DNA from 4 places in the Brevibacillus brevis NBRC 100599 genome. Region 1 is predicted to be linked to each of the others. Evidence: riboswitches for the same ligand, from Rfam matches in the RefSeq annotation. Region 1 holds a riboswitch; each other region holds the start of a gene.
The links. Region 1 has a riboswitch for cyclic di-GMP ahead of BBR47_RS05820 (GNAT family N-acetyltransferase). Riboswitches for the same ligand answer to the same signal wherever they lie in the genome.
Positions count from the first base shown of each region.

Region 2: linked by a shared signal. The riboswitch ahead of ggt (gamma-glutamyltransferase) and the one ahead of BBR47_RS05820 (GNAT family N-acetyltransferase) in region 1 are both predicted to bind cyclic di-GMP.
Region 3: linked by a shared signal. The riboswitch ahead of BBR47_RS31025 (hypothetical protein) and the one ahead of BBR47_RS05820 (GNAT family N-acetyltransferase) in region 1 are both predicted to bind cyclic di-GMP.
Region 4: linked by a shared signal. The riboswitch ahead of BBR47_RS28200 (methyl-accepting chemotaxis protein) and the one ahead of BBR47_RS05820 (GNAT family N-acetyltransferase) in region 1 are both predicted to bind cyclic di-GMP.

Region 1 is NC_012491.1:1,125,243-1,133,463, reverse strand. Features, by position in the region: gene BBR47_RS05860 (glycoside hydrolase) at 1-204, opposite strand, end outside; gene BBR47_RS05855 (VanZ family protein) at 348-1,103, opposite strand; gene BBR47_RS05850 (PadR family transcriptional regulator) at 1,107-1,433, opposite strand; gene BBR47_RS05845 (KTSC domain-containing protein) at 1,900-2,163, shown strand; gene BBR47_RS05840 (amino acid ABC transporter ATP-binding protein) at 2,229-2,975, opposite strand; gene BBR47_RS05835 (amino acid ABC transporter permease) at 2,990-3,649, opposite strand; gene BBR47_RS05830 (amino acid ABC transporter substrate-binding protein) at 3,723-4,499, opposite strand; gene BBR47_RS05825 (hypothetical protein) at 4,748-4,933, opposite strand; cyclic di-GMP riboswitch class I at 5,376-5,459, shown strand; gene BBR47_RS05820 (GNAT family N-acetyltransferase) at 5,651-6,205, shown strand; gene BBR47_RS05815 (methyl-accepting chemotaxis protein) at 6,207-7,697, shown strand; gene BBR47_RS05810 (alpha/beta fold hydrolase) at 7,812-8,221, shown strand, end outside.
Region 2 is NC_012491.1:5,864,279-5,872,499, reverse strand. Features, by position in the region: gene BBR47_RS27765 (glycerophosphodiester phosphodiesterase) at 1-545, shown strand, start outside; gene BBR47_RS27760 (methyl-accepting chemotaxis protein) at 608-2,596, opposite strand; gene ggt (gamma-glutamyltransferase) at 2,677-4,395, opposite strand; cyclic di-GMP riboswitch class I at 4,577-4,665, opposite strand; gene BBR47_RS27750 (SET domain-containing protein) at 4,906-5,523, shown strand; gene BBR47_RS27745 (glutamine--tRNA ligase/YqeY domain fusion protein) at 5,603-7,270, shown strand; gene BBR47_RS27740 (APC family permease) at 7,392-8,221, shown strand, end outside.
Region 3 is NC_012491.1:5,606,384-5,614,604, reverse strand. Features, by position in the region: gene carB (carbamoyl-phosphate synthase (glutamine-hydrolyzing) large subunit) at 1-1,126, shown strand, start outside; gene argF (ornithine carbamoyltransferase) at 1,071-2,042, shown strand; cyclic di-GMP riboswitch class II at 2,135-2,216, shown strand; gene BBR47_RS31025 (hypothetical protein) at 2,186-2,404, shown strand; gene BBR47_RS26515 (DUF5317 domain-containing protein) at 2,475-3,026, shown strand; gene BBR47_RS26510 (HD-GYP domain-containing protein) at 3,010-4,347, shown strand; gene BBR47_RS26505 (histidine phosphatase family protein) at 4,376-4,915, opposite strand; gene BBR47_RS26500 (argininosuccinate synthase) at 5,193-6,452, shown strand; gene argH (argininosuccinate lyase) at 6,449-7,894, shown strand; gene BBR47_RS26490 (acetamidase/formamidase family protein) at 7,955-8,221, opposite strand, start outside.
Region 4 is NC_012491.1:5,958,312-5,966,532, reverse strand. Features, by position in the region: gene BBR47_RS28220 (aldehyde dehydrogenase family protein) at 1-894, shown strand, start outside; gene BBR47_RS28215 (SDR family oxidoreductase) at 891-1,661, shown strand; gene BBR47_RS28210 (FAD-binding oxidoreductase) at 1,785-3,149, shown strand; gene BBR47_RS28205 (formate--tetrahydrofolate ligase) at 3,305-4,933, shown strand; cyclic di-GMP riboswitch class I at 5,069-5,169, shown strand; gene BBR47_RS28200 (methyl-accepting chemotaxis protein) at 5,242-7,215, shown strand; gene BBR47_RS28195 (transporter substrate-binding domain-containing protein) at 7,330-8,187, shown strand.

The sequences.
Region 1 (8,221 bases):
CTTGCGCGCAGGCATCGGCTCCGAGGCACTTTCCTTCATCCCGTCTCTCTCGACGAATACTTCGAAGGTCTCCGGATTCGCATCAAAAGTAAATTCTGAGTGCTGCTTCGACTGCACTTGTTCGGTAGCCTTGTTGCTCTCACAGCCAACTACGACTTGGAGCAGGAGCACAAATGCTATGAGGAAAATCGGTGATCGTTTCATAAAAACCCTCCTAAATAATCGATTCACTATGTATATCGCATTACGATGTACATATGCAAAAAAAATGGCTAAAGCCTTTGCCAAGGCCGCCTTACAATCGTGCGACCCCGGTCACTCAAAAAGCTTTTACAAATTTTGACCCGCTAAAAAGAGGAGGCAGACAGATCGTCATCAAATTTGTTATTGTTCCGTCGCTTACGGATCAGCGCCGCCCCTACTCGAAACATCCCATAGCCAATTAGACCGCCGAGTACATTTAGCAGCAAATCATCGACATCAAAGCTGCCTAACGAAAACAATAGCTGCAAGGTTTCGATGATGAGACTGGCCGAAAGCGTGAGAAAAAACACGCGATGCACGCTTTGAAAGGACATAAATATCAACGGCAGCAACAGCCCGAGCGGAACAAACAACATGACATTGCCAATCAGGTTATACATGACAGTGCCAAAGCTGTAATTGTCATAATGATAAACGTAATCCACCAAGGTTTGAAATGGTTTCGTATTTTGGAACAGATGCGTATATTGCGGGACGCCGTATTCCAGCATCCTTTGCTTCCATTCCACGGTAAAAGCTCTGCGTCGGAAGCGATCCGGTGACAATAACAAGAGATAACTAGAGATAGCTACATACAAGAAAAACAAGGTCATGACCCATTTACGGATGTATTTATCAATGAGCGGCATGGACTCAGACAGTTGCCGACTGATTGCTTTCGTCGAACCAAATCGTTGAATGGTCAGTAAAACGGCTTCCTGTTCTTCATAGCCTTCTTCGACCAGCTCACTTTTCATGCTGTTCAAATGATCCATCAGCTCATCTTTGACATCCTGCTTTTCCCATTTCGAGCATGGCAAGCGACTGACAACCTGTTCTGCATATTGTTCGAGCTTCATTCGTTACTCACTTCCCTCATTGCAAAGCAAAATGAGTCTACTCAAGCTCTGCCAATCCTTCATCTTGTCTTGCAGAAGCCCTTGGCCCGTCTTGGTAATCCGATAATATTTGCGGCGTCCGCCTTCGTTGGCTTCCCCCCAGTAAGACTCCACTGCCTTTTGCGTCTCCAGTCTCTTAAGAGCAGGATATAATGTGCCTTCACCGATTTCATACAGCTCATCGCTTTTATCGCGAATCTTCTTGGCCAACTCATAGCCGTACTGATCTTTTTGTGCGATCAGCGAGAGCAGCAATAGATCGATGCTTCCTTTCAACAACTCCTTGTTCACAAAAGCATCTCCTCCCCGTGATATGCCTAGAGATTATCACACTATACCTCGTGATACAAGGTAGTTTATCAAGGAAATTTGTGGATATCACTTTTGGTTCTATGTAATTATTGACAAAAATAAAATAGGTAATATAGACTATATTCGACAACATTTTTCATGAGTCTACATACTTTCGGATGATCATTCCTTTCTATACTTAACCAGATGATAGGCCCATAGAACGAAGCAAAAAGAAGATTTTCACTTTTTTGGAGCAGGTTACTTTTCATTCGTGACTTCATTCTCTCTAACAGGAGGCACTTACATGCTTGCCCACTTTCCAATGATTGTTCTGAATACGGTTCTCTTAGCCTATTTTGCAATCGGTGTGCTATTTTTGTATTCCGAATCCAAATTTTTGCGTAAAATGAAGACTCGTAGAAATAGATAAACCGATTTTTAGATAAAGGAGTTTGCACGTACATTGAGATCTTTTTTTCGCCAATTTCTGCCACGTCAGAATCAACCTCAAGAAATTACCTACAAGGAACTGGATTCGAAATTGATCAAAGCTGCACGCTACGATCTGGCCACAAGCCACCTCTACATCCGTTTTCACGATGGACGCGAGCTCGTTTACTGTCGGGTCACTCCTTACGCTTACAATGCGTTTTTAAATGCTGACTCGTTCAGCGATCATTTTCATTCGTTCATCAGCCAACGGTACTTGAACTATCAGGTGATGTAGCCTGTCTATACAAAATGCCCTCAGTCTGTCTTCTCGACACTGAGGGCATTTGTTGTTGATCTTCTCTATTTTAACGCGCGATGCAAAAAAGATTTCGTCCGCTCAAATTTAGCGTTTGTAAACAATTGCTCCGGTGTCCCCGACTCTACGAATTCCCCTTTGTCCATAAACATGATTTGGTTCGCCACCTCGCGTGCGAATCCCATCTCATGCGTCACTACCATCATCGTCATATGCTCCTGGGCAAGCTGCTTAATGACTTGCAGGACCTCACCCGTCAGTTCGGGATCGAGTGCAGACGTAGGCTCGTCAAACAACAAGATTTGCGGGTTCATCATCAGTGCTCTGGCGATCGCTACACGCTGCTTCTGTCCGCCTGAGAGCTTCGCTGGATACGCGTCTGCCTTATCAGACAGCCCGACCTTTTCCAAGAGCTCTGCACTCATTTTCCGGATGTCTGAAGACGCCTCACCTTTGACTACACGTGGTGCGATCTCCAGATTTTCCTTCACCGTTAGATGAGGGAACAGATTAAAATGCTGGAAGACCATGCCCATTCTCGACGTGATCTGCTTGATTTCCTGGTTACCGGCATAAACCCCGTCCTTCACCAAATAATCATCCTGCACACGAATGCTACCACCATTCACCTGCTCGAGGTTGACCAAGCTGCGCAGCATCGTGCTTTTACCGGAGCCAGAAGGCCCGATTACTGCCACGACTTCGTTCTTTTTCACCGAAAACGAGACATCTCGCAAAACTTCCTGATTGCCAAACGATTTCTTTAGATTCGATACTTGAATGATATCCATATTGTGCCAGCCCTTTATTCGAATTTGAACCTTTTTTCCAGCCACTTAAAGAACAACGTCAACAATAGCGTCATTAACAAATAAATGATTCCAGCAATAAAAAACGGAACGATGGTAAAGTCACGATTCACAGCCGTTTGTGCAAAGTGAAGCAATTCTGGGACGGCGACTGCATAGAGCAGCGCTGTGTCTTTTACAAGGGTGATTGATTCATTTGCGACGGCTGGTAAAGCCACGCGAAACATTTGCGGCATAATAATCTTGTTGGTTGTCTGCCATTTGCTAAAGCCGAGTACCTGCGCCGCTTCGTACTGTCCTTTGTCGATCGACAGCAGTCCTCCACGGAAAATCTCCGCGAAATACGCTGCGTAATTCAACACGAAACCGACACATGCAGCGACGAATCGATCCATCACCAAATAATCTCCCACTACGGGCAAGAGAGGCAGCCCGAAGCAAATAAACAACAGCTGCAATAAGAGAGGCGTCCCACGCATCACATATACATACGTATGCGCGAGCCAGGCCAGCGCCTTATTACTGCTCTTTGCCAGTAAGGTGATCAGAAAACCTAATGGAATGGAAAGCAGAATGGCGATGAGAAACAACAGCACCGTCATCTGCGCTCCTTCTAGCATGGGCTTCGTAATGGAGAGAATGTAGTCTACGTTCATCTGGGTATGCTCCTAATCCTGAAAATAAAAGCGTGGCTTCGCCAATCATGCGGCGAAGCCATCGCTGTTCTGCTTATTTCAATACACGATTTTCGCCGAACCATTTTTCCGATATTTTTGCAGCTGTACCATCCTGATTCATTGCATCCAGTGCTTTTTGCAGCTCTTTTTGCAATGCCTCGTTGCCTTTTTTGACGCCAATTCCATATTCCTCAGGAGACAGCGATTCTTCTAATTGCTTAAATGCTCCCGGCTCTTTTGCCATATAGTAATCGGCCACAATCTGGTCGATGACGACTGCTTCTACACGACCGATCTTCAAATCACTCAGTGCCAGTACGTTATCAGGGAACTCGGTAATCGATTGGACCTGATTTTTGATCTCACTCGCATTAATCGCGTCAGCTGCGGAAGACAGCTTTTGTAAACCAATTGCTTTACCGGCTAAGTCTGACAGCTTGGTCAAGTTGCTATTTGCCTTCGTGACCACTACTTGTGCGTTTTTCAGATAAGGCTTGGTAAAGAGAACCTTCCCTTTTCTCTCATCTGTAATCGTATATCCATTCCAGATCAAGTCAATACGACCACTGTTTAGTTCAGACTCTTTTGCACTCCAGTCGATTGTTTGAAACTCAACTTGTTTTCCCATTTTTTCGCCAGCTGCACGTGCATAATCAATATCAAAACCGACTAGCTCATTTTTCTCATCCCGGAAACCCATCGGTGCAAACTTATCATCAATTCCGATAATCAACTTATTCGCGTCAGCGCCAGTTTTTGCGCTGGAACAGCCCACTACCAACGAAACCACCGCACCCAACAACAATGACATCCATGCTATTTTCTTCATCGTGATGATCCCCCTCGTTTCCCTACTCTATGTTTTACTCTGATAAAGTGGTAATACGTTAACAAGGTATCATGATAGCACATTAGCAGGGAATAGTCGATACTTTAGTAAACAAAAGCACCTTAGAAATATACGCCAAATAATTGGGGAAAATACCGACTAGCAGCGCTACCTCCAACACGAAAAAGCCCTCCGCATTCAATGGAGAGCTTTTTCGTGTTGGAGCTATATACATCCGCTCCCTATCCTTACGCCTGATTGCACACTTTGATATATGAAACATTTCTCACGTTGATGACAACATCATCATACTGGAGCCATCCGTCGTTTTGATTAGCGACCATTTGAATGATCTCTTCCGGTTCCGTGGATTCGATGCTAATCGTTTCACCGCCTCCGGAAAAGTAGAATTGAATCACTTTTGCTTCCTTCATAATATCCCCTCCTATTCCTTCTAGTTATCGGATGGTTGGAAAATTTTTGTTACGGGTGATTTTTATGTATACCATTCAACTCCTGAGCGGCTACGTGCATTCAAACACCAAAAACTTTTTCAGAAGGTTTCTCTTTCATCAAACAGGGGAAAGTACGTTTATATAAAGTAAATTTAGATGGGCAACAGTTCACATTCGATATCCTTGGGGAAGGCAACAAAGCCGAATGGAGCCTACCGAAGTTTTAGACATTCTGCGTACCCTAACCTAACGCCTATGAATGAAGGACTAGTTGATATCACAAATGGTTTTTTGTTCGTCTATACTTTATGAACAATTAGTTTCTTTACCCTACCAAAACTTGACAAAGTATATCTTTTGTCTTATATTTTGCATGATTATGTCCAGCAAAATTCGACACACTTTTACAAGTTTTGCTAATAAATGCAAAAGGCAAAGTCATCGAAAGGTGGCGACGCAAAACCACGGGTCTACAGTCTTTGACCATGATAGCCGGGTTGCCATCATCTTGGAACAATTTTTTTGATGTTGGTAGCTTCGGTTGTTCCATTTCGATGGAACGGCCTTTTTTTGTGTTTCGTTTTTTGAAAGGGGGATGAAAGCACTCTCATTTTTGCAACAGAATGGAAAAACATAACTTTTGGGACGTCAAACATACACAACACGGTAATCAGAAAACGATGGAGTGGAGAAGTTATGTACAAACAAGTAGAAACCGTACAAGAGTTAGCTAAATTTCATGAAATCAAAGAAACAGTATGGACAAGCATGGGCTTCGAGATGGAGTACGCGAAAGAAGGCTCCGCACAATTCCTCCTACTTGCCGATGATGGTGAAGCAGGTGGAACATTTGAAATGACGCCCTTTTCCAAATCAAGTGCTTATATGAAATCACTATTTCAAGATGTTGTTACAGAAGATATGAAAGTAATGGAGGTAGACAGTCTTGCTGTTTTGCCGAAATACCGTGGACAACTAGGGCAAAAAGGAATTTGCTTGATGATAGATTACGCTGAAAAGCATGGCTATACCCACGCAATCGGGGTAGCAGATCCAACTTTTTTTAAATTTATTAACACGAAGTATCAAGTAAAGGCGACTCAGACCAAAGATATTGTCTTTTACAAAGGGGCCGATGCCATTCCGACCCTCTTTCATCTAAAAGATGTCTATGACAATAAGCACGATCCGAAATATTCCTGGTACAATTCGTCGTCGTCCAATCAAGTAAAAGTCGAGGTAGGTGGGTAACATGGATAACATGGATAACATTGATAACGTTGATTTATTGAGAAGAAGAAACAATTGGGTCGTAATCGTATTTGCAAGTATTATTACGGTTGTTCAGGTCTTAAACCTCTTTCTAGGCGTTTCGTACACATTCGTTTTCACAATACTGGGTATTTTGTATGGCGTGCTGGCACCTTTTACTTACATCTCCAATCGCCCGAGCTTCCGTGAAAAAGCAGCGCCTTTCATGAAGTTTTTCAACTTCGCTGTAATCGGAATCTTCATGTTCATCATTGTTGGACTGGACCCGCATATGATCAATATCATGACCATTATGTTCTTTGTAGCAGTCATGGGGATTTATCAAGACCGACTCATCAATATTTTGACCATTGTATCGACATTAGGCATTGTCTCTTACTACTTCCTGACACAGAGAGAATTGATTTTCCATTCGACAAGCAATCTTGACCTGATGTACTTCCTGCTCACCTTCTGCTTCGTCTCTATCACGAGCATGATGCATGCTGTATTCAATAACAAACTACAAGAGGAAAGTGAGCAACAAAAGCAAGAAGCGATTGCCTCGAAGGAATCGTTGCAACGTGTTCTCGATCAAATCAATGAATCTCTCACCTCTATGCAAGACTATCAAGAGAATTTGAACAAGGTAACAGATGGTGTAAATGTTCGCGCTGTCGAAACCGTTGCTTCCCTGCAAGACATTATGGAGTCCTTTACGGTCCAGACTAGCAATACGGACGAGCTGCGTCGGGAAATGAGCTCCACGAATCTGCAAGTTGAGGACATGACCCGCTCTGTTACAGAGATGCATGAGTACGTAGAATCGACCAAAGAAGCCACTAGCGAGAGTGGAAAACGCATCGGCAACATCGGCAATGACTTTGAACGATTCATCACGGACATCCAAGGTACGAACCAGCTGATTCAAGAGCTCAATAAAGAAACCGAATCGATTGGGAAAATCATTCAAACCATTTCCGATATTTCTGCACAAACCAACCTGTTGGCACTCAATGCCACGATTGAAGCGTCTCGGGCAGGTGAACACGGCCGAGGATTTGCTGTCGTAGCAGATGAAGTACGCAAGCTCGCTGAATCCTCCAAGCTATCCTCCGAGTCGATCTCGAGCTTGCTCATGACCATTCGTGAAAAAATGAAGCTCGTATCGGATATGATTTCCGAGTCACAGACGTCTTTTGAGAAAAATAGCGAGGGCATCCTCGAAGTACAAGAAATGTTCACCAATGTAGACAACTACATGCAAAACTTCGCCGATAAAACGAAGAACCTGCAAGAGTTCATCGTCCATGTTCACAGCATGATTCAGGAAGTTGGCGCAAAAGTAGAAGTCAACGCCGATATTACCGACAAGAACAAAGAGAGCCTGGAAGAAGTGCTTGTTCTCGTTTCTGAGCAAAAAGACGAAGTCGTTAAGGTTTCTGGCGGCTTTGAGAAAATCGAACAGCAAATGCGTGGTCTCCATATGTAGCCTTCCTGCAACCGCCTTTTCAATGGCGGTTGTTTTCTTTTTTCATTTTGTAACTGAATGGGTATATAATAAGAATATTCTGATATCAATCACTTGAAAGGAGGCACATCATTGATGGATGCACGAATCGAAACCAAAACGATTCAGACCGATCGATTGCTCGTTTCCTACCTGACAGCAGGCGTACCGGAAGGAGAACCGCTCCTCCTCATTCACGGCAATGCGTCAGCCAACTTGTTCTGGGATGATACCATTGCGGCTCTATGTGACCAGTACCGTGTATATGCACCTGATATGCGAGGCTATGGAGCAAGTGAAGCATTGCCCATTGATGCGACACGCGGTTTGCGAGACTGGTCGGATGACCTTCATTCGTTTATTCGGGCATTGGGCTTGCCAACACCTGTCCATCTTGCCGGCTGGTCGTTGGGTGGCGGGATCGCGATGCAGTTTGCCATCGATCACCCGCAGGAAGTCCGCTCTCTGATTCTCATCGCCCCTATGTCCCCTTACGGCTTTGGTGG
Region 2 (8,221 bases), 1.6 Mb from region 1:
ATGGCCGCGGTCTGGTCATGGATCGTACCTTGGCAGAGCTGCGTGAGCTGGATGCAGGGAGCTGGTTTGGCGACAAGTTTGCGGGCGAGCGAATCCCTACACTGGAGGAAGCGCTGATCGCAGTAAAAGGTCGCTGCACGCTAAATATCGAGTTGAAAGCAACAAGTGATATGTACCCGGATATCGCTGAAAAGGTGCTCGCGCTTGTAGAAAAGCACGGAATGAAGCAAGAGGTGTACCTGACTTCATTTGACCACGATTTGATCCGTCACGTTCGCACGCTCGATCAAGAAGTGCAGACAGGTCTGATTGTATATGGTCGCCCTGTACTCATGCTGGAACAGATGGAGGCAGCAGGTGCTACGATCCTCTCCATGGGATATCCGTTTCTGAATCGTGAGCTAACAGTAGCCGCGATTGAAAAAGGCTTCAAAGTCATTGCGTGGACGCTGGATGATCCGAAACATATCCGCGAAGTCATTTCGTGGCATCCTCAGGTTCAAATTTGCACGAATCATCCTGACCGGATGTGGGAGTTTGTATAAGCACAAGCAGGAAAGAGCCGCCGAGCAATTTGCAAGGCGGCTTTCCTTTTTCGTTGTTTGGACTATATCTTGAATTTGCTTACATGAGATTGCAGTTCTTCGGCTATTCTTGCCAAAGAAGTTGATGATGAACTGACTTCTTCCATAGCTGCCAGCTGTTCTTCTGTGGCGGCCGATACGCTTTGTGTTCCGTCAGCAGAATTCTCCGCTACTTCTTCGATGACACTAACCAACTCTACCACCTGTTTGGTGCCAAAAGACATTTGCTCAGAATAAGCCTTTACTTCTTGGATTTGGCTTGCCACCTGCGTGACAGCATCTTGGATCTGTTCGAAGGACTTGCCTGCATTGTTAACGACCGTAAGTCCAGTGGCGACCTCTTTGGTGCCTTGTTCCATCGAAAGGACAGCCTGGTTTGATTCGAGCTGAATCGTCGTAATCAATAGTTTAATCTGTTGAGCGGATTCCGCGGACTGCTCAGCCAATTTGCGCACTTCGTCTGCTACAACGGCGAAACCGCGACCTTGTTCACCAGCTCTCGCCGCTTCAATCGCTGCGTTTAGCGCTAACAGATTTGTTTGTTCAGCAATGGCGGTGATGACTTGTACGATTTGTCCGATTTCCTGCGAGCTGTTTCCTAATCGTTTGACGATATCAGCAATGTTGCCGACAGTGTTCTCGATCGATTGCATCTGGCTGATAACGACCTGAAGGGCCTGATTGCCTTCCACTGCAATTTGGGAAGCGCCCATAGCCGATTCAGCAGCTTGCTGTGCATTCGTGGCAACCTGCTGAGCCCCTGTCGATACGCCTTGAATTGCGGTGACACTTTCCTCTACACTCTTCACTTGTTTTTCCGCACCGTAAGCTACTTCCTGAATCGTTATGGCGATTTGCTCGGTAGCCTTGCTCGTATGGTCGGCGTTGACCGACAATTCCTCTGCGGAAGAAGCAAGATCTGAGGCTGTATCATTCACTTGTTGAATAATCGTTCGCAGGTTGAGCACCATTGTGTTTACTGATTGGGATAACTGTCCAACCTCATCCTTGGTTCGAATTTGCAAGGGTTGTACAGTCAGTTCACCCTCGGAAATGCGGTTAGCCACGGAGGCAACTGCTGCAATAGGGCGTGAAATTTGCCGGGAAACAGCGTAGGCGATTGCGGTCACGACAGCAACAACAACGATGACAATGATCCTGACCATGGTGGTAACGGATGAAACCGCAGACGTTATAGATTCAACAGGGATATGCAGATATAAACCAAAGTTGGTCTTGGGAATGGGGGAGTAGGTGACAACGTATTCCTTGCCATTGTCCGAGTAGCTGTATGAGCCCTTTTCTGTTTTTCCTGATTGAAGGATTTCCGTTAATGGTTGCGGCAGAGCGGATTCCGCAAGCGGTTTTCCGATCAGATCCTGGGTAGGGTGGTACTGAATTTGGTTCTTGTTATCAACGAGAATCGGATAACCATCGTTGCCTACTTTCAAATCTTTGAGAAAGGTAGCTGTGAAGTCATCTACATTGACGAGCCCGGTCAAGACACCAAGCTTCTCGTTGTTTTTCCCTTTTACAGGGGAAGCGACGATGATAGAGCGATTGCCGGTTGTCTTCGCAACAAGAACATCGGAGAAGCTGGGCTTGTCCTGCATACCGTCTTTGAAGAATTGGCGCTCGCCAAGATTGATTCCAACGCTTTTGGGGAACGTATCAGCCGTTACTTTTCCATCGCTTGCGATAAACGTGTTTCCGTCATACAGCTTCATTTCCTCGGTAAACTTGCGAATAAATTCATTTTTTGCTGCTGCATCATCGGATTGAATATCCGAGGTGCGGGCTAAAATTTGAATTTCTGTCATACGCCGGTCCAGATATTGATCCATCGCTATGGCTGTACTGGAAGTAAGGTCAACATAGGATGATTTTTGTTTATCAATGAGAATGGATGAAAAGCTGCTCGTGATAAACAACGAAACGGCAGTAAGTGGAATGACGGCCACGACGAGAAACCAAAGAATCATTTTGTTCCTGAGTTTGTTGAACAAAAACATAGGTTTGTCCACTCCTAATCCGTGAATGCGAAATAGAAACAGGCAGACTGCTGAGATGAGCTCAGCAGTCTGACAATATATTAATAGCCCATTGCTGCGCCTTCACCGCGAGGGTCAGCACCGCCAAATTTTACATTGGTTTGCGGGTCAATCAGGATTGCGCCGGACTGTCCCATCGCATCGGTATAGGCTGCTTCCAGCTTTTCGACTGGATGCCCACGTTTAATGAGCTCGTCCAGGACTTCTTGAGGGATGCGGCTTTCCACCTTGAGATTGTTGGAAGCAGATCCCCAGTTGCGTCCATGCAGCCATCTTGGCGCTTCGATTGCGTCTTGCACGCTGAAACCAAAGTCTACGATGCGTGTGACGAGAGCGGCTTGCGTTTGCGGTTGTCCTTCTCCCCCTTGTGTTCCGTAAAGAAGATAAGGCTTGTCCCCTTTAAAGAGCATAGCTGGGTTAATGGTGTGGAAGGTGCGTTTTCCTGGTTCCAAGTGATTGATGTGTTTGGAATCCAGAGAGAAGTAGCTTCCGCGGTTTTGTAAAAGGACACCCGTATCTTTCGCTACGATGCCAGAACCCCAGTCAAAGTAGTGACTCTGAATGATGGACACGGCATTTCCATCTTTGTCGACGATCCCGAACCAGGTTGTATCGCCTTTTGGATCAAGCGGTTCTACGGATTTGGCTGCTTGCTTCATATCAATGCGCGCAGCTAAATCTTTCCCGTGCTGCTTGGACAACAGCTCATCCACAGGGATATCCGCAAAGGCGGGGTCAGTCAGCCATTTGTCGCGGTCAGCGAAAGCCTGTTTGGTAGCTTCCACAATCGTGTGGTAGTAATCAGGTGTTCCTTCACCCATGCTTTTGAGGTCAAAGTTATTCAAAACATTAAGAATAGAGAGCGATGCCATGCCTTGGGAGTTAGGTGGAACGTTATACGCTTTGTAGCCACGGTAGTCTACCGTAATGGGATCTGCCCAAGTGGAGGTATGCTTCTCAAAATCTTTCAACGTGAGCAATCCGCCGTTGGCTTTCATGTCTGCTACGATTTTTTTAGCAACTTCTCCTTTATAAAAACCGTCAGCGCCTTTTTTCGCAATGATTCGCAAAGTATTGGCAAGATCCTTTTGTTTGAGAATTTCGCCCGCTGCATAAGGATCGCCGTTGGGCTTCAGGAATGTTTTGCGGAATCCATCAAAACGTTGAAGATTCTTCAAGTCATTGTCAGTTGGATCTGTCGCGTATTTTGTCCAATATACTTGGTTGGGGGAGACGGGATATCCGTTCTCGGCGTATCCAATGGCAGGCTCCAGCAGTCTGTTCCATTGAAGCTTATTGTTGCCCATGCTTTTATGGGCGTAGTTGTACGCCTCCCACCAGCCGGAGACGACACCAGGGACAGTGTTTGCTGATTCATAACCGCGGGACGGGATTTTTTCGTAGCCTTTGCCTTTGTAATAGTCGATGGTTGCCTTTTCGCCTGCGCGACCACTGCCGTTCAGCGCCTTCAGCTCTTTTGTTTTGGCATTGTAGATGAGCCAGAAGTTATCTCCGCCAATGGTTGTGTAATGAGGATAGACAACAGCTAAGGTGGAAGCGGCTGTAATAGCAGCATCTACTGCATTTCCACCGTCTTCCAATGTTTTCAGGGCCGCAGCCGTAGCCAGATAGTGAGGAGTCGTCACCATTGCGTTCGGTGACATCGATGTTGGACGGTTAGCAGCTTGTGCTCCAGAGAATGTTGATACCCCGATGACAGCAGTCAGCGCGACGGTCGAGAGTTTCTTCCAGAATGACATTCCTATGAAACCTCCTTCATGATGAAAAGAATAATGATTCATTAAACCGGCTATCCGCTGTTGCCTCACCTCCTTTAAAAGTTAAAAATACACAAACATACAAAAGTAGACAAAAATAGACATTATGAGCGCAAAAAAAGACCAATGATATAGGATCATTGGTCGCGTCCTACATCAATACTTCGGTAGCTGGCAAGCGTGTCCGCTGTTGCGGAGGTAGCCCCTGTAGCTTTGCGTCGCCGGATTTCCCCGGGTATGCCGTTTCGATATCAATGGGTGAAGCATAAAATGACACATATACTGATTCAATCGTTGTGGGAAAATGTTCCTAAAACTCCGTTTGCCAATAATATAGACTATTTACCATTTGTGGTAAATAAGAAAAATATTTTAATCCGGAAAAATAGTTAGGAATGCTATGTATTTTTCGACAGATATTCACACACCTCCTGGGGCAAAGCTGCTTATGATGATAAAAAGGCACATTTGCCAAGGAGTGAAACAAAGACCATGATGCATCCCGATACGGAATTGCGCTATATCAACGATGAGATCGGGTACGGTGTGTTTGCGACAAGGTTTATCCCAAAAGGAACGATTGTATGGGCACAGGATGATTTGGACCAAGTATTGGACCCTGCATTTGTGGAAAGACTTGACTCATTACGAAAACAGGACGTACAAAAATATTCGTTTAAGAACCAGTTCGGAAAGTACATTCTTTGTTGGGATAAGGCAAGGTACGTGAACCACAGCTTTCATGCGAATTGTGTGCCGACCATGTATGATATGGAATTGGCTGCACGGGATATTTTTCCGGGCGAAGAGCTGACTGATGATTATGGAACGTTAAATTTGGATGAACCTTTTGAGTGTTTGCCCGAGTCCGACACGGACCGCTCCCGTGTAATGCCCGATGATTTGCTTCGGTATTACCCGCAGTGGGATCGGATTGCAGCGGAAGCATTCCAACGGTTCAATCATGTTGAACAGCCTTTGCTGCATCTGATTCCCTCTAAGCATCTCGAAACGATTCGTGGGATCACGGAGCAGCGCTTAGCCATTGATTCTGTTATTCACCTGTATTGCAGGTCACAATGGCAAACGGGGCAGCAATGGGAGACGTGAGCGGGTCGGTCAACGACCCGATTTTGTTGAACTCTGGGAAGAGAATCAGTATTATGGAATGTAAAGGTGAAGTGAAAGGTTGATTTCATTGGAAAACAAGGTAGCGGCATCCAATTTTATCCGCAATATCATGATTGATGACTTGCAAGAGGGCAAAGTAAAGGAAATCATTACCCGCTTTCCCCCAGAACCGAACGGGTATCTCCATATTGGACATGCAAAAGCAATCTGCCTCAACTTTGAGTTGGCACGAGAATTCTCCGGCAAGGCCAACCTGCGTTTTGACGATACGAACCCGGTGAAGGAAGACATCGAATACGTAGAAGCCATCAAAAGGGACGTTCAATGGCTTGGCTTCGAATGGGACGGGTTGTTTTTTGCATCTGATTACTTTGAAGAGATGTACAACCGAGCGGTGCTGTTGATTAAAAAAGGTCTGGCTTACGTAGACGATCTGTCTCCTGAAGACATGCGTAAAATGCGTGGAACATGGACAGAGCCAGGCACAGATAGTCCGTTCCGCAGCCGGTCTGTGGAGGAAAACCTGGACCTGTTTGCACGTATGCGCCAAGGGGAATTCAAGGACGGGGAAAAAGTGCTGCGTGCGAAAATCGATATGGCTTCGCAGAACTTCAACATGCGTGATCCGGTTCTGTATCGAATCTCCCATGCAACGCATCACAACACGGGCGACAAATGGTGCATCTATCCGATGTACGACTTCGCTCATCCGTTGGAGGATGCTATTGAGGGCGTGACACACTCCCTGTGCTCGCTGGAATTCGAAGATCATCGCCCGTTATACGACTGGGTAGTCCGCGAGTGCGAAATGGAGAAGGTACCACACCAGTACGAATTTGCTCGCTTGAACCTGACAAACACCGTTATGAGTAAACGCAAGCTGAAACAGCTAGTCGATGAGAATGTGGTAGACGGCTGGGATGACCCGCGCATGCCAACCATCGCAGGCTTCCGTCGTCGCGGCTATACACCGGAAGCGATTCGTACATTCGCTCGTGAAGTAGGAGTAGCGCGCGCGAACAGCACCGTTGACGAGAAAATGCTGGAGTATTTCATCCGTGAGGACCTGAAGCTGAAGGCACCACGTACGATGGCTGTATTGAATCCATTGAAGGTCGTCATCACGAACTATCCGGAAGGACAGGTTGAGATGCTCGAAGCGGAGATCAATCCAGAGAACCCAGAGATGGGCAATCGTGAAATTCCGTTCTCCCGCGAAATCTACATTGAGCAGGACGACTTCATGGAAAACCCGCCGAGCAAGTATTTCCGCTTGTTCCCGGGAAATGAAGTGCGTCTGAAGCACGCGTATTTCATTAAATGCAATGACGTTGTGAAGGATGCAGAAGGCAACGTGATCGAGATCCATTGCACGTATGACGTTGAGACGAAGAGCGGCAGCGGTTTTACAGGTCGCAAGGTAAAAGGTACGATTCACTGGGTGGACGCGACCCAAGCAGTTCCTGCTGAATTCCGTTTGTACGAGCCATTGATTATGGATGATGAAGACTCAGAGGGTACTTTCCTCGATAACGTTAACCCGAATTCGTTGGAAGTGCTGCAAGGCTACGTGGAGCCAAATATGAAAGAAACCAAGCCTCAAGACAAGTATCAATTTTTCCGTCATGGCTATTTCAATGTCGATCCGAAGCATACGACAGATGATAAGCTCGTATTCAACCGGATTGTATCATTGAAGAGTTCCTTTGAACTGCCAAAAGCATAGGAAATACTCATATAAATCAAGCGCTACTGTGCATGGAGAACCCGTGTGCAGCGGCGCTTTTTTCTTTCGTGATTATAAATTGGCGTGTATAATTATTCTGTTACAAAAAGGAGGACAGGCAGTGAACGGGAGAGCAGAACTAACACGTAGTTTGAAGTTGCGGCATATTGTCGTAATTGGACTGGGCTACATGGCCCCGATGGCCGTTTTTGACACCTTTGGCATTGTTTCTGGAGAAACGGGGGGGCACGTTCCTGCTGCTTATGCAGTCACACTTCTTGCAATCCTGTTTACGGCAGCAAGCTACGGAAAGATGGTACGGCTATTCCCTTCAGCAGGGACCGCGTATACGTATACGCAGCAAACGATCCATCCGTATGCCGGATTTCTGGTAGGCTGGGCGTCCTTGCTGGATTATTTGTTTTTACCGATGATTAACGCCTTGTTGACAGGGGTTTACCTATCATCCGTATTTCCTGATGTATCGACTGTATGGTGGATTATAGGATTCATTGTACTGGTGACGGGGTTAAACGTATTTCGCGTAACAGTAACCGCATCCGTCAACTCGATTTTGGTGCTGTTTCAAGTCGTGGTCGTCGTGCTGTTTGCGGGATTGGCAATCCGTGGTCTTACGCAAGGTGACGGGCTTGGGCAAGTATTCAACCTGCGACCATTTTTGTCACCGGATATGTCTGTCATTGCACTGCTTTCGGGTGCGTCAATTCTTTGTTTTTCCTTCCTTGGCTTTGATGCAGTAACCACGCTCACGGAGGAAACCGTCGATGCGAAAAAGACGATTCCTCGCGGGATTATGCTCGTAGCACTCGCGGGAGGAGCGTTGTTTATTACGGCCTCATATTTCATGCAATCTTTATTTCCTGATGTTTCGGTATTATCTGATCCAGAAGCTGCTTCAGCGGAGATTGCGTTGTTTATCGGCGGAACCGT
Region 3 (8,221 bases), 1.8 Mb from region 1:
TGTTTTGATGCGACCTTCGTACGTCATCGGCGGGCAAGGTATGGTAGTTGTCCACAATATCGACGAGCTGCAAGCTACCCTTCACGACTGGTTGAACCATCCGGAAATGAGTATGTTTTTCCCGCTCCTCGTGGATAAATACGTTCCAGGAAAGGAAGCAGAAGTAGACGCGGTATGCGACGGACAATCTGTTATCATTCCAGGGATTTTCCAGCATGTGGAGAGAGCGGGCATCCACTCAGGCGACAGTGTAGCCTTGTTCCCAGCTCCTCATCTGACGGATGACATCAAGTACAAAATCGCGAGCTATACAGAAGCAATCGCGAAGGAAATGGAAGCGGTCGGATTAATCAATATCCAGTTCGTCATTGATGGGGAAACGGTTTATGTACTGGAGGTAAATCCACGGGCATCACGGACCGTACCGATTACAAGCAAAGTGACTGGCATCCCGATGGTTCAACTGGCGGTTCGCGCACAATTGGGTGAAAAGCTGTCGGAGATGGGTTACGGTACAGGGCTATTGCCAGAGATTCCGTTTGCAGTCGTTAAGGCGCCGGTTTTCTCCACGATTAAGCTAAACGGTGTAGACCCGGTACTGGGTCCAGAGATGAAATCGACGGGCGAAGTTCTTGGCTTGGGGCATTCTTTCGAAGAGGCAGCAGGCAAAGCCTTTGCTTTCAAGGACAATTTGTACGGCGACTGGCAAAAAGGTCAGTTGGTCATGATTTCTCTGGCAGATGGAGATAAGCAGGAAGCTGTAAGAGAGCTGCTGGGGCGACTCCAAGCTGACGGGGCGGAACTGGCGGCGACTCCCGGAACGGCCGAGTGGCTGGCATCCAAAGAAATTGTCGTGAAGCATATCGTGGCAGATGAAGCGGCGTGGATCGAGCTGTTGCAAAAGGAAGAAGCGGCCTTCGCTCTCGTTACTGCGACGAAAGGCAATCGTCAGGGCCGGACAGGATTTGCCCTGCGAAGCAGGATGGTACAACAGGGTGTGCCATTGTTCTCCGCTGTCGATACGTTCGAGTTATACGTGAGGTCTATTCTGAAGAAAAGAGGTGGCTCGCATGCAGCCAGTGAAGATATTGGAACACTTTCAAAACTTGCCGTTACAAAAGCATAAAGGAAAGGACTTCCTGCGCGTCGATGAATTCAACGGGGAAGAATTGATGGAGCTGCTCCATCTGTCTGCTCACGTCAAGCAATTGCAAAAGCTGGGTCAGCCATTCCAGCCTCTGCAAGGCAAGACGTTGGGAATGATCTTTGACAAGGCTTCGACCCGCACGCGTGTCTCCTTTGAAGTAGGGATGCACCAGTTGGGCGGCTTGGGTATGTTCATGAGCGGAAAAGAGCTTCAGCTCGGACGTGGGGAGCCGATCAGCGACACAGCAAAAGTTCTCTCTCGGTACGTGGATGCCATCATGATTCGTACCTTTTCCCACTCCTATGTAGAAGAGCTTGCTCTGCACGCGTCGATCCCCATTATCAATGGTTTGACTGATCTGTACCATCCTTGTCAGGCATTGGCTGATCTGCTGACGATCTGGGAGCATAAGGGCAAGCTAAAAGGAATCAAGCTTGCCTACGTAGGAGACGGCAATAATGTGGCGAACTCACTGGTGCTGGGCGCAGCTCTGCTAGGTCTTGATGTACGGGTGGCGACTCCGGTAGGCTACGAAATGGATACAACCATTGTCGCAAAAGCTACAGGGTACGCGAAACAAAGCGGTGGAAAAATGATGGTGACCACTGATCCGATAGAGGCTGTCATGGGGGCAGATGCTGTATACACGGACGTTTGGACTAGTATGGGTTTTGAAGAAGAAAATGAGGTGCGATTGAAAGCATTTGCCGACTATCAAGTGAACGAAAAATTGGTAGCAGCGGCAGACCGTGATTATCTCTTCTTGCACTGCTTGCCAGCACATCGTGGGGAGGAAGTGACAACCGGGGTCATCGACGGATCGCGCTCTGTCATTTTTGATCAGGCTGAAAATAGATTGCACGCACAAAAAGCGATCTTGGCGGCGCTGGTGTGAACATAGTTCTAGTTAAATAGAACTATCTGCAATTAAATCGAATAGACTATGAATCTATGATTGCCGAATTTTGTCACTTATGTGTAAAATAAAGGTAGGAAAGAAGCGAAGAAGTACGGACTGTATCTGGTCGCTTGGTCCGTATGGAGCCAGTAGCGAATCCAGCCTTTTCCGTAATGGAAAAGGAAAGGGGAGCAGGGGCTGTACTTGGTCGCTTGGCCTCTGCATCACGGACAGTAGCGAAGCCAGCTTTCTCCACTATGCTTGAAGGAGGGGAAAAGAAAATGAAAAAATGGTTCGCGGCAATTATGATGGTGGTAGCAATCGTAGCAGCTACTTCTGCAAACTTCCATATTGGATAAATAAGCGTATCGGAGAAACAAACACCGCTTGGCTGAGTGGTGTTTTTTCTTCAAGCTTGGAGGAAACAACATGCTATTGGATGTAATTGCCCTATCTTTTCTCGTAGCATTGCTGCGAGGGGGAAGAATCAAAGAATTACCTAAGTTCAACCAAATGAAACTTCTTATCGTTACCATATTGCTGCAGTCTTGTGCAGTTTTCTTCCCTACGATCGGTGGCATTTTCATATCGATCGCGTATGTGTTTATTTTGGCCTTCCTCGTTTTTAATCGAGAATTTGAAGATATGCGGATTTTTTTAATCGGCTGGTTTCTGAATGCGATTGCAATTTGGTCTAACAATGGAAAAATGCCAATCGATTTAGTTCAAGCAGCAAAGCTTCCTTATGATTTAGAGCCTGTTATAAACGGAACGAATTTCAAGCATAGTGTATTGACGGAAAGTTCGAATTTTCCGTTTTTGACGGATGTCATTTACATGCCATCTTTCATTCCGCGGATTATTAGCATCGGCGATATTTTTATTATGTTAGGTGCCTTTTTACTTGTTCAGCGATTGATGAATAAACCGATTTCATTACTACAACTTCGCGAAGGTAAAAGTTATGCGACAAAAAACTGATTTTGCGGTTTGGATAAAAGGGATTGTTGTCCAGGTTGGATTTGTCATTGCAGCAATCTATATTTTTTACACATCTTCATCTGAATGGGCTGCTCGTGAGCATTGGGGGGTATTATCTACCTACACCCTCCTGACCATTTTTTCTTGTTTTGCTCCCGTGCGTATATCTAATACGATTTTAACAGTGAACAATGCTGTAATCTTTTCGGGTATCTTGTTGTACGGAGTCTGGGTCGGAGTATGGGCTGCTGTTATTGAATCTTTAATCATTGCTTTCCTGGTAAGGTTTAATCCGCTAAAAGCTATTATTAACATTGGGCAGTTGTTAATGACTATATGGACAGTAGCGTTTTTGAAGGATTGGATCGAGGGCTTCGGAACTGTTTCTCCCATTATTAGCGATTTGTTTTTGGCTGTTGTGTATTGGTTTGTGAACCTGACTTTATGTGGATTGGGTATCTCCTATTTTCATCAAATGACCTGGGCGCGAACCGTAAAGATGATGGCAAAAGGCTTTACCTCGACTTACTTGTTGCTTTTAATTCTTGCCGGGGTAGGTTCACGATTAGTAGAGTTATATGGTCCGTTAACACTAATTCCTATGATGATTGCGTTTATTACGATCAGCTACGTTTTTCATCATTACTATGACAATCTTCAAAGGCTTCAACAAAAAGTGGAAGAGGTCAAATCATTCAATCACAACTTCTTAACGACGATGGCTGCTTCCATTGACGCACGAGATCGATACACAAGTGGACATTCTCAGCGTGTAGCTTACTGGGGAAGAGAAATTGCGAGAGATATTGGTTTGGCCGAACGAAAAGTGGAGGATGTTTATATCGGGGGAATCCTGCACGACATTGGAAAAATTGGCATCGAAGACGAAATTCTCAATAAAAAAGGAAAGCTCACTCCAGAAGAGTATGACAAGATCAAGCAGCACACGGTCATTGGTTACGAAATCATTTTGCAAGCAGGGATGTTCAATGAATTGCTTCCTGCGATCCGCTCCCATCATGAGCGTATAGATGGAAGGGGCTATCCGGATGGTTTAGCCGGGGATGAGATTCCGCTGATGGCGAGAATTTTAGCGATTTCAGACGCTTTCGATGCGATGGTTGCGGACAGGCCTTATCGAAAAGGCTTGCCTGTGGAGGAAGCGCTTCAAGAAATCAAAAGGGGCTCCGGTACCCAATTTGATCCGATATTGGCGGAGCATTTTATTAGAATCGTTCAGCGACTGCCGTGCGATGAGTTACAGAGCATTATCGGAATAGAGTCCATCCCACAAAAACAGTTACAGGAGGCAATCAGATGAGCTGCCCCTTGTAACTGTTTTTATTCGTTTACGACCATATGCGGACGAGCTCTCTGGTTTCTAAATGGCAGGTAAGCTTGAAGACATCTGGATTGCTTAATTTCTCCCAATCGTGAAAGCCAAAGCGATTATCTATTGATTTCATGAGCAAGGCCAGTAGGCATCCGTGACTAACAAGCACAATGTTTTTATGCACGTCTGCCAAAATCTCAGTGAGCAGCGAATTTGCCCGGTTGATAGCAGTAAGACTGGATTCGCCTCCTTCAAGCTCAAGAGTCAAGTCATCGAACGTATCGCGGAGTCGCTCGAACCAATCCTCACGTGGTACTCCGCTAAGGACACGCTCGACCAAGCGCGTGTCTTCTTCAACCACGATTCTGCGTTCCTGTGCAAGTGGCTGGATGGTAGCAACCGCCCGATGATACGGACTCGAAATGATTCGATCAATGGGGGAACCAGCGAAGAAGGTGGCAAGCTCCCGAGCTTGTACTTCTCCCTTTTCCGTGAGCAAGGCTTCGGGTTCTTGGCCAGCAGCCTGACAATGACGTACCAAATAAATTGTTTTCATAATCCCTCCAACAGACTTCTCCTATGGAATTCCTCCATTCACTCATTCGTTGCCCCGGATAAGTTTCCCTTTTGATCACGAAAACGTTTATGCATAAACAGATGATGAGTATGCATAAAAACAAGACACTCTTTATACGAGAAGTGTATATTTTCATTGCGTATTCGTCTTTGAATGCGAATTAAAAAGAAATTCACAAGAAAAATAGTTGTATTTTTATTAGTTCATTTGTATAATTACTCGCATAAGAGAAACTTCGAAACGGGGAGAGAGAATGATGGCAAAAGATAAAATTGTGTTGGCCTATTCAGGCGGTTTAGATACATCGGTAGCAATTAAATGGTTGCAAGATACGTATAACTACGATGTCATTGCAGTTGCATTGGATGTAGGGGAAGGGAAAGACCTCGATTTCGTACAGAAAAAAGCATTGCAGGTAGGGGCATTGAAATCCATCGTAGTGGATGCAAAAGATGCATTCGCAGAGGAATTCGTATTGCCAGCTCTGAAGGCAAACGCGATGTACGAAGGGAAATATCCGCTAGTGTCTGCACTGTCGCGTTACCTGATTTCGCGCGTGCTGGTTGAAATCGCGGAAAAAGAAGGCGCGGTAGCTGTCGCACACGGTTGCACAGGAAAAGGAAACGACCAGGTACGTTTCGATGTTTCCTTTACAGCACTGAACCCGGATATCAAAATTGTGGCGCCGGTTCGTGAATGGGGCTGGACGCGTGACGAAGAGATCGAATATGCGAAAAAGAACAATATTCCGATCCCAATCGATCTGGACAATCCATACAGCATTGACCAAAACCTGTGGGGCAGAAGCTGCGAGTGCGGTGTTCTGGAGGATCCATGGGCTGCTCCTCCAGAAGGTGCATACGATCTGACGAAGTCGATCATGGATGCTCCAGACGAAGCAGAAGAAATCGAAATCACCTTCGTGCAAGGGAAGCCAACTGCATTGAACGGCGAAGAGCTCCCACTGGCTGAGCTGATTCTGAAGCTGAACAAGATCGCTGGAAACCATGGTGTAGGCCGTATCGACCATGTGGAAAACCGTTTGGTGGGCATCAAATCTCGCGAAGTTTACGAGACACCGGCTGCGACTACTTTGATTTTGGCACACCGTGAGCTGGAATTCTTGACCCAACCACGCGAGGTGGCTCAATTCAAACCGATTGTCGAGCAAAAACTGGCGCAAGTGATTTACGAGGGTCTTTGGTTTTCGCCAATTCGCAATGCTGTCCAGGCATTCATTGAAGAAACGCAAAAACACGTAACGGGTGTCGTACGCGTGAAGCTGCACAAAGGACATGCAATCGTTGTAGGCCGTACCTCTGCATCGTCTCTCTACAGCCATGAGCTGGCGACTTACAATGCAGGTGACCAATTCGACCACAAAGCAGCACTCGGTTTCATCAAGCTGTGGGGTCTGCCAACAAAGGTATACGCACAGGTAAACGAGGGTGTACTGCACGAGAATAAAAACACGGCCATTAAGATTTTGGATGAAAAGGATGCGATCAAGCAATGAAACTCTGGGGAGGACGCTTCACGAAGCCGACAAATCAACTCGTAGAAGAGTATACTGCTTCTATTTCTTTCGACCAGAAAATGTGGCGACAGGACATCGTTGGAAGCCTGGCTCATGTTGCCATGTTGGGCAAGTGTGGCATCCTGCCGATGGAGGAAGTAAGACAGATCATTGCTGGCTTGAAAAAAGTAAAAGAGAAAATTGAGCGCGGGCAAGCTGAGTTTCTCGTTGCGCACGAAGATGTGCACATGAATATTGAAAAGATGCTGATTGAAGAGATCGGTCCGGTGGGGGGCAAACTCCACACTGGACGCAGCCGCAATGATCAGGTTGCGTTGGATATGCACCTATACCTCAGAGAAAAGCTGATGGAGATTATCCAATTGGCGATGTATTTGCAAGAGGCATTGTTAGAGCAAGCAGGTCAGCATCTCGATACCGTCATGCCAGGCTATACACATTTGCAACGTGCGCAACCGGTATTGTTTGGCTATCACCTGATGGCGTATGTGTCCATGCTGCAACGCGATATCGAACGGATGACCGAGACGTGGAAGCGTGTGAATGTGTTGCCGCTTGGAGCAGGTGCTCTCGCAGGTACGACATTCCCGATCGACCGCACATTTGTAGCGGAATTGCTGCAATTTGACGGTATCTATCAAAACAGCATGGATGCAGTGAGTGATCGTGATTTCATTGTCGAATTTTTGGCAGACGCTTCTTTGGTCATGACTCATCTTTCCCGTCTGTGCGAAGAGCTCGTCATCTGGAGCAGTCAGGAATTCTCTTTTGTAGAGCTAGACGATGCTTTTTGCACAGGGTCTAGTATCATGCCGCAAAAGAAAAATCCTGATGTGGCAGAGCTGGTTCGCGGAAAAACAGGGCGTGTTTACGGCAATCTGTTTGGATTGTTGACCGTATTGAAAGGTTTGCCGCTGGCGTACAACAAGGATATGCAAGAAGATAAAGAGGGCATGTTTGATACGGTAGCTACCATTCATGGTGCGCTAGCGTTGCTCACGCCGATGATTAAAACGATGCAAGTCAAAACAGATCGTATGCGTCAAGCAGTAACCAATGACTTTTCCAATGCGACAGATTTGGCAGATTACCTGGTTCGCAAAGACATGCCGTTCCGTCAGGCGCATGAAGTCGTAGGGAGAACCGTTTTGTACTGCATCGAGCAGCAAAAATATCTTTTGGATCTGACCTTGGAAGAATTCCAGAGCTTCTCAGAGGCTATTGGAGCAGATGTGTATGAAGCGCTAGCTGTTGAGACCGTCGTCAATGCGCGCAACGTGCTGGGTGGAACCGCTCGTAATCAGGTAGAAGTCCAAATCGATTGGTATCGCAAGCAACTGGTAGAAACACATGCTTGGGTGGATAAAAACAGCCAAAAGGTCATGATTGAATCCCTGATCGATGTTGGTTCACCTGCATAAAAACGTACATGTATAAAAAGGAAAAACCCCATAGCTTTGGGGTTTTTTTGCGTTCTATTCTTATCTACCGACTATTTTCGAATCAAAGCCAACTGCGGTTGCATACGCGAGAGGCAACTCCATACGGGCTGTCTTTAAAGGATCGACTACCTGACAGATGCGCAAATCTCCCGCAGCGGAGAGCAGGAAGGTGGCTTCCGCCTTTTCTACGCCGAGCTCTTCGTGTAGAAATTGTACCATGTTGATGACCGCTCGATCCGCAGCCTTGTCCAGCTCTTTTTCCGACGCAATTGTGATCAAATGCTCTTGGTTGACTGCCATCGGTAA
Region 4 (8,221 bases), 1.5 Mb from region 1:
GCTACAGTCACGCCTATCGCAACCTTTCTGTTGGTGGAGATCCTGGAGGAAGCGGGCATGCCAAAGGGCTACGTCAATATCGTGACAGGGGCAGGCAGTCAGGTAGGGGAATGGCTGCTGGACGAAGAACGCATCGCCATGTACACCTTTACCGGGTCAGGAGAAGTTGGTCGCCGCATCAAGGAACGAAGTGGCATGCGTCCCGTTGCACTGGAGCTAGGCAACAACTCTCCTAATATCGTGCATCTCGATGCAGATTTGGAGTTAGCAGCCCGCCAAACAGCCTCCCGCAGCTTTCACAATGCGGGTCAGGCGTGCATTGCTGTTCAGCGCATTTACGTGCATGAATCGGTTATGCAGGCGTTCAGTGACTTGTATATCTCGCATGTCCATCAGTTGAAGGTAGGGAACCCGGAGGACCCGGAGACGGATGTCGGACCGATGATCAGTGAAAAAGAAGCGAGCCGCACAGAGGAATGGGTACAGGAAGCGATTAGCCAAGGGGCCAGATCGCTTTTGCCTGTCAAACGGGAGGGTGCTCTTTTCTATCCGGCTGTGTTGGTGGATACAAGGCCAGAGATGAAGGTGGTTTGCCGGGAAGTGTTCGCACCCGTCGTCACGATCATTCCGTACAGTGACCTTGAAGATGCTTTTACCCAAGCCAACGATTCGGAGTACGGCTTACAGGCAGGGATTTTTACCCGTGATTTAAACGTCGCGATGAAAGCGGCACGCGTGCTGGAGTACGGTGGCGTGGTGATCAACGACGTTTCGACCTACCGCAATGACGTCATGCCATACGGCGGAATCAAAAACAGCGGACTGGGCAAGGAAGGTCCGCGTTACGCAGTCGAAGAGATGACGGAAGAGCGAATGGTGGTGATCAACCTATGAGCGGTCAACTTTTGCAAGAAAAAACGGCGATTGTAACAGGGGCTGCCTCAGGAATGGGCAAGGCCATTGCGAAGCTTTTTGCAGACGAGGGAGCCAACGTCATCCTGGCTGATTTGAACAAAGAAGCGGCAGTATCAGTCGCCCAAGAGCTGCCACAAGGGAAAGGTCATGCGGTACAAACAGATGTGGCAGACGATACGAGTGTCGCTGCACTTGTGAAGGAGACGCTCGAAGCGTACGGCTCGATCGATGTCCTGGTCAATTGCGCGGGTGTTCCCCAAGCGTTTACCCCCATTGAGGAGCTGACCTTGGAGCAATGGGATCGCATCCTGTCTGTGAACACGAAGTCGATCTTTTTGACGACAAGGTATGCGGTCCCCCACATGAAGGAGAAGGGGAAAGGCAGCATCATCAACATCGCTTCGATTGCCGGGATCAGAGCCCGTCCGGGGCTGAATGCGTACTGCGCGTCCAAGGGGGCCGCTATCATGTTGAGCAAGGCATTGGCGATTGAGCTCGCTCCTTTTCAAATCCGGGTCAATGTCATCAATCCAGGGCCGGCAGAGACGCCGATGCTGGGTAAGTTTATCAATGGAGATGAAGCGGAAGTTGAAGCCGGGAAAAAAGATATTTTCATCAGCAGTGTTCCATTGGGCATGTTGATTCAGCCAGAGGATATCGCGCAGGCGGCTCTCTATTTGGCTACTGATCTATCCAAAATTGTCACGGGCGAGGTCATGAATGTAGACGGTGGAAGGGGGATCTAGTAAAGTGAGATGAATTCTCCTATTATTCAAAAAATGGGATCAACAGGTGGAACAATCTCACCTACATACCTGAAATTAGCTTATTCCTTGTTAACTTGAGCAAGTAACGGAGGGGGAACCAACGTGGATTACAAGCAAGCGTTAGTGGGATTGCTGGGGGAAGAACGAGTATCGACCAACCCCACAATACTGGAGCATCACAGCCATGATGAATCGTACCATACCCCGCATCTTCCCGATGTGGTCGTGTTTCCGCAGACGGCAGAGGAAGTCAGCCAAATCATGAAGCTGGCAAACAAAAAGCGCATTGCGGTAACGCCGTTTGGCATGGGAAGCAGTCTGGAAGGCCATGCGATACCTTATGCGGGCGGAATCAGCATGGATTTTTCCTTGATGAACCAAGTGCGGGAGGTGCGACCGAAGGATTTCCTCGTGAGAGTCCAGCCAGGTGTGACACGCACCCAGCTCAATAAAGAGTTGAAAAAGCACGGATTGTTTTTCTCCGTTGATCCTGGCGCGGACGCGACTTTGGGTGGGATGGCTGCTACAAACGCCAGTGGAACGACTTCTGTTCGCTATGGCGTGATGCGTGATCAGGTTCGCGATCTGGAAGTGGTGACGGCAGACGGACGTATCATCCGTACAGGGAGCATGACAGCCAAGTCCTCCTCAGGCTACCATCTTACTGGGCTGTTTGTCGGGTCGGAGGGAACGCTTGGTGTATTCACAGAGCTGACCTTGCGTGTTTACGGCATCCCTGAAGCGACAACGGCGGCGCGTGCCAGCTTCCCTTCTGTTCAGGATGCTGTCGATACCGTCGTAGATATTCTCGGAGCGGGTATTCAAGTAGCGCGAATCGAACTGGTTGATGAACGTTCCATCCAACAAGTGAATCTGTACAAAGAAACGAGCTACCCGGAAGCACCAACGCTGTTTATCGAGTTCCACGGCAGTGAACAAGGGCTCGCGTATGATATCGACTTCGCGCAGAACATCGCCGATGGACATGGCTGCACACAGTTTCTCTTTGAAACCGATTCAAAAGCGAGGGCGCAGCTCTGGGACGCTCGTCATAACCTGGCGTATGCCTTTGTGCACAAATCCCCCGGGAAAAAGCTGATGGTGACAGATGTTTGCTTGCCGATTTCCGAGCTGGCAGAAGCCGTTGTGGACGCCCGGCAAGCCATTGATCGCGCTGGGCTGGATGGAGCGATTGCAGGGCATGTCGGGGATGGGAACTATCACGCCATCCTAATGATCGACCTGAATGACCCCGAAGAAGTTGCGCGTGCCGAGGAAGTAAATGCCCATCTGGTGGAGTACGCATTGAGTCGGGGAGGAACCTGCACAGGCGAACATGGTGTGGGAGTGGGGAAAATCAAATACCAGCGCAAGGAACATGGAGAAGCACTGGACGTTATGCAAGCCATGAAGCATGTGCTGGACCCGAACGGCATCTTGAATCCGGGAAAAATTTTCGGGAAATAACAGAGGGCCTGCATTCTGAACGTTTGTCGGAATGTGGGCTTTTTCTTTTGAGTAATGTGTCGAAGAGGAGAGGAGAAAGGATGATTATGCAGAATGTAGAAGATTGGTAACTGGTGCATTACAGCATTACATTCTGGTGTGGCAGGGAGGCAAGTATGAAGTCTATTGTTGAAATTGCCAAAAGTGCAGGTATCGAAGAACAGCATTTGGAGCTATACGGAAAATATAAAGCCAAACTATCAGATGAACTATGGGAGCAAGTGAAGGATCGCCCTGATGGCAAACTGATTCTTGTTACAGCGATGAACCCCAATCCGGCGGGAGCAGGCAAGACGCTCACGACGATTGGTCTGTCACAAGCATTAAATCATCTCGGGAAGAAAACAATGGCAGCACTTCGCGAGCCGTCCTTGGGTCCTTGCATGGGGATCAAAGGAGGCGCAACTGGAAGCGGCCAGGCACAAATTCTCCCGGCTGATGAAATTAACCTGCATTTTACAGGGGACATTCATGCGATTACAGCTGCACATAACTTGTTGGCAGCGATGATCGACAATCATATTTTCCATGGCAATCCGCGCGGACTCAATCCAAAGAAAATCGTCTGGAAACGAGCTATGGACATGAACGACCGCGCACTGCGAAACATCGTGGTTGGTCTGGGTGAGGGTAATGGAATGACACGTGAGGATGGCTTCATGATTACGACCGCGTCGGAAATCATGGCGATCTTATGCTTGAGTGAGAATCTAGCAGACTTGCGCGAGCGGTTGAACCGTATCATTATTGGCTACGATTTCAATGATCAGCCTGTACGGGCAGAAGAAATCAACGCGGTTGATGCGATGTGTGTTCTCTTGAAGGAAGCCATCAAGCCCAATCTCGTACAGACAATCGAGGGAACCCCGGTCATCATTCACGGCGGACCTTTTGCCAATATCGCACATGGGTGCAGCAGTGTGATCGGAACCAAAATGGCTTTGAAGCTGGCAGATTACGTCGTAACAGAGGCTGGATTTGGTGCCGATTTGGGGGCCGAGAAGTTTTTTGACATCAAGTGCAGAAAAGCAGGTCTGACTCCATCGGCTGCTGTCGTGGTCATTACGGTTCGTTCGTTGAAATACAACGGCGGGGTAAAAGTACCTGACTTGGCAGTGGAGAACTTGTCTGCTTTGGAAAAAGGCTTCGAAAACGTCAAGCGACATCTGGAAAACTTACAGAAGTTCGGTGTGCCAGCAGTGGTGGCCATCAATCATTTTGCGACAGATACCCAAGCAGAGATTGATGCTGTCATTGCACTGTGCCAAGCGGCTGGAGCCGAAGCAGCGCTCTCTAAAGTGTGGGCAGAAGGAGGAGCAGGCGGTGTCGAGCTGGCTGAAAAAGTAATTCGAGCAGCAGAGCTGCCTTCGTCCTTCCGATTCTTGTATGAGGAAGACCTCAGCATTAAAGACAAGATTGAGACTGTCGTGAAAGAAGTATACCGTGGATCAGGAGTTGTCTTTTCGCCGTTGGCATTAAAAACGATGCAAAAGGTAGAAGAAATGGGCATGTCCCATCTGCCTGTGTGCATGGCGAAAACACCGTACTCTTTTACGGATCGCGCTGATCTGTTGGGGGCACCTGTAGACTTCACGATTCATGTGAGCGAAGTGCGCATATCAGCAGGAGCTGGTTTCATCGTGGCACTGACCGGAAGCTTGGTTACCATGCCAGGCCTCCCGAAAAAGCCGGCTGCGGAATCGTTATTTGTAGACGAGGATGGCCACGTGATTGGATTAAGCTAATCAAAAAGTGTGACAAAAAGCTGACAGCTGTAAAAGGTTGTCAGCTTTTTTTCCATTTTGAGGTTTATTGGCGGAAAGTTATGGGAAATGAAAGGTGAGATTGAAAAAAAGTGAACTTAATTGAAAAACAACAAGGAATGACAAAGGCAAACTTGCTGAAAGGCAGGGACGCAAAGCCACGGGTCTAAGGACGAAGGTCAAATGACTTTCGCAGCTAGGACAGCCGGGTTGCCATACCGTAGTCATGATGGGCTGTCGGTGGGCAGTCTTTTTTTTGTTGAAAAAAGAGAAGGGAGAAGGGATTCGGTATGAAAAATAGTTTGAAGAATAAGCTAATTATCGTTTTATGCCTGCTGTTGGTGATAAGTTTGGGTACGGTTTGCGGTGCAAGCTATTGGAGTGCTTCCAACCTTTTGGCAAACAGTCTGGACAAAGAAGCTGAGCTGTCAGCTAGCAATCTCTCGATTCGTATCGATGGTTTCTTTCAAGAGAAAATTGAGATTGTAAGAGCGATAGGAGGGTTGATGTCGGCAGATCAAAATGTCGAACAAGACCTGAAACTCATTCAAGAAGCCCAAAAGAAAAACCCCGAGTTTGAGACGTTCTTCTTTTCGCATGACTTAAGCGGTAAGAAAGTGATCAATTTCAAGGGTGAAGTGACCGACATCTCAGATCGTCCGCATATTAAGGAAGCCAGCAAAGGGGAAGGGAAGGTTGTTGTCTCTGAGCCAGTCGTTTCGAAGCGGACAGGGAATAACATCGTGACACTGGTCGTTCCATTGATGAAGGACAACCGTCAATACGGTTACATCGGTTCTACGATTCCAATCAATGAGATCCAAAAAAAGGTGTCTGAAGAGAAATTCGGCGAATTAGGTTACGCCTTTTTAGTAAGCAAAACAGGAACATTTATTTATCATCCGAATAGCGAGTACATTCTGAAGGAATCCATTCTCAATATGGGGATTCTTCAACTTCAGACTGCTTTTGAAGATATCAAGCAAGGGAATCATGGAATCGCCCAATACGAATACGAGAATACAGAGCGATTTGCTTCCTATGCGCCAACCAATTTGAACTGGGGGGTATACATCACTGCACCCGTAGCGGAGCTGCATGCACCTGTCGATCAACTGTTAGTCCGATTGACGATTATTTCCCTCATCGTATTGGGGCTTGGGGTTGTCCTCGTTTATTTCTTGGCTGTACGCATGGTGAAACCAATTGAGCGTCTGAATCACGCAGTAAATGTAGTGGCGCAGGGGAACTTGAAAGAGACCGTAACGGTTGACGGAAAAGACGAGATTGCGGTTCTGTCCCGTGACTTTAACCAGACGGTATCACACTTGAAAAATTTGATCGAAGACGTATCACTGTCGTCTGATCAAGTTCAGCGTTTTAGTCAGGAAGTATCCGAAGGCATTAAACAAGCGACGGAAAACATCAACCAAATCGGCTTGTCTATCGAACAGATTTCTGAGGGAGCAGAGGCGCAGGCATCCAGCTCGCAGGAAATCGCATTGTCGATGACTGACATGGCAGCAGGCATCGTGAAAATCGCGGAGACGTCTGCACATGTTTCTGAGGCTGCCCAGATCGCGACGGAGCAGGCTGAGCAAGGGACTGCTGTGGTAGAGCAGGCAGTTCGCCAGATGGGAAGCATTGGGGAGGGAACTTCGAAGGCGACTGTAGCCATCGAGCAGCTCAACAATCGCTCCAAAGAAATCGAAGGCATTCTCGATACGATTAGTCAGTTGACCTCGCAAATCAATTTGCTTGCCTTGAACGCTTCGATTGAGGCAGCACGTGCTGGCGAGCATGGACGTGGGTTTGCTGTAGTTGCTGGTGAAGTGAAAAAACTGGCGAACCAATCCGAGGAATCCGCATCGAAAATTGCAATGCTGATCGGGGAAATCCAGCAGGATACTCATCACGCGGTAGAGGTTATGACCGAGGGTAACCAAAACGCACAGCAAGGTATCCAACTGGTCGAAGAGGTTCGCGAAATCTTCGAGCATATTTTGGAATCTTCCCGGAACGTTGCCGCGCACATTTTGGAAGTATCCGCAGCATCTGAGCAAATGTCAGCAGGCTCCCAACAGGTGAGTGCTTCTGTAGACGAAATGCATACCATTGCAAAGCATGCTTCACTCGACGCGCAAACAGTGGCAAGGGCAACCGAAGAGCAGCTTCAAGCCATCCAAGAAATTGGCAAGTCTGTCGAGCATTTGAACGCAGTGGCGGAAGAATTACAGCAAGGAATCGGCAGGTTTACGGTATAAGAAGCAGCTCATCTGATTGTAAGTCCTCTTTTTGAAAGGGGGGATGCCATTAGGGGATGATGGAGTTTGTTTCTATAACTAAATTCATTACCGTTTAACAGGAGGAGAACCCAGATGAAAAAAATCACACAAACAATCTTGGCGAGCACACTCGCTGCAACTATGCTCATGACATCAGGAACAGGTGCTTTTGCCGCAACAGCGGTTAAGCCTGTCCAAACTGTAGCGGCTGAAGCTGCTAAAAAACCACAAGTGAAGAAGTTTGAGTCTCGTTTGGACGAAATCATTGCGAGAGGCTACATCCTCGTAGGTACTCCAGGCGACTACAAACCGTTTACATATTTGAATCCGAAAACAAACCAATTCGAAGGTTACGATATCGATGCGATGAAGGAATTCGCAAAAAGCCTGGGAGTAGAGGCGCGTTTTGTCCAAACCTCTTGGCCGACACTGATGGATGATTTGTTGGCAAATAAATTCGATATTGCTGTCGGAGGCGTTACGCGCAACACAGACCGTCAGAAAAAAGCGCATATGAGCGATCCTTATATTATGTTCGGTAAAGCTCCACTCATCCGTGCAGAAGACAAAGACAAGTACAAGAGTGTAGCAGACATCAACAAGCCAGAGGTGCGCATTGGTGTGAATCCAGGCGGAACCAACGAAAAATTCGTTCGTGAGCACCTGACAAAAGCAACTGTGACGGTTGAACAAAACAACCTCGACATTCCTGGTCTGGTAGCAAGCGGTAAATACGATGTGATGATCACGGATACGCTGGAAGCGCTTGTATATTCCAAAGCAGATTCCCGTCTGTACGCTGCTCTGACCGACAACCCGTTCACAAAGAGTGAAAAAGCGTACATGATTCACCGCGGAGATGCGATTTTCGCTAACTACTTGGATCTGTGGATGGATGAAATGAAACTGCAAGGAAAGTTTGATGAGCTTTACAACAAATGGGTAAAATAGTCGAATAACAGACAAGCAGCCTGATTCTGGGCTG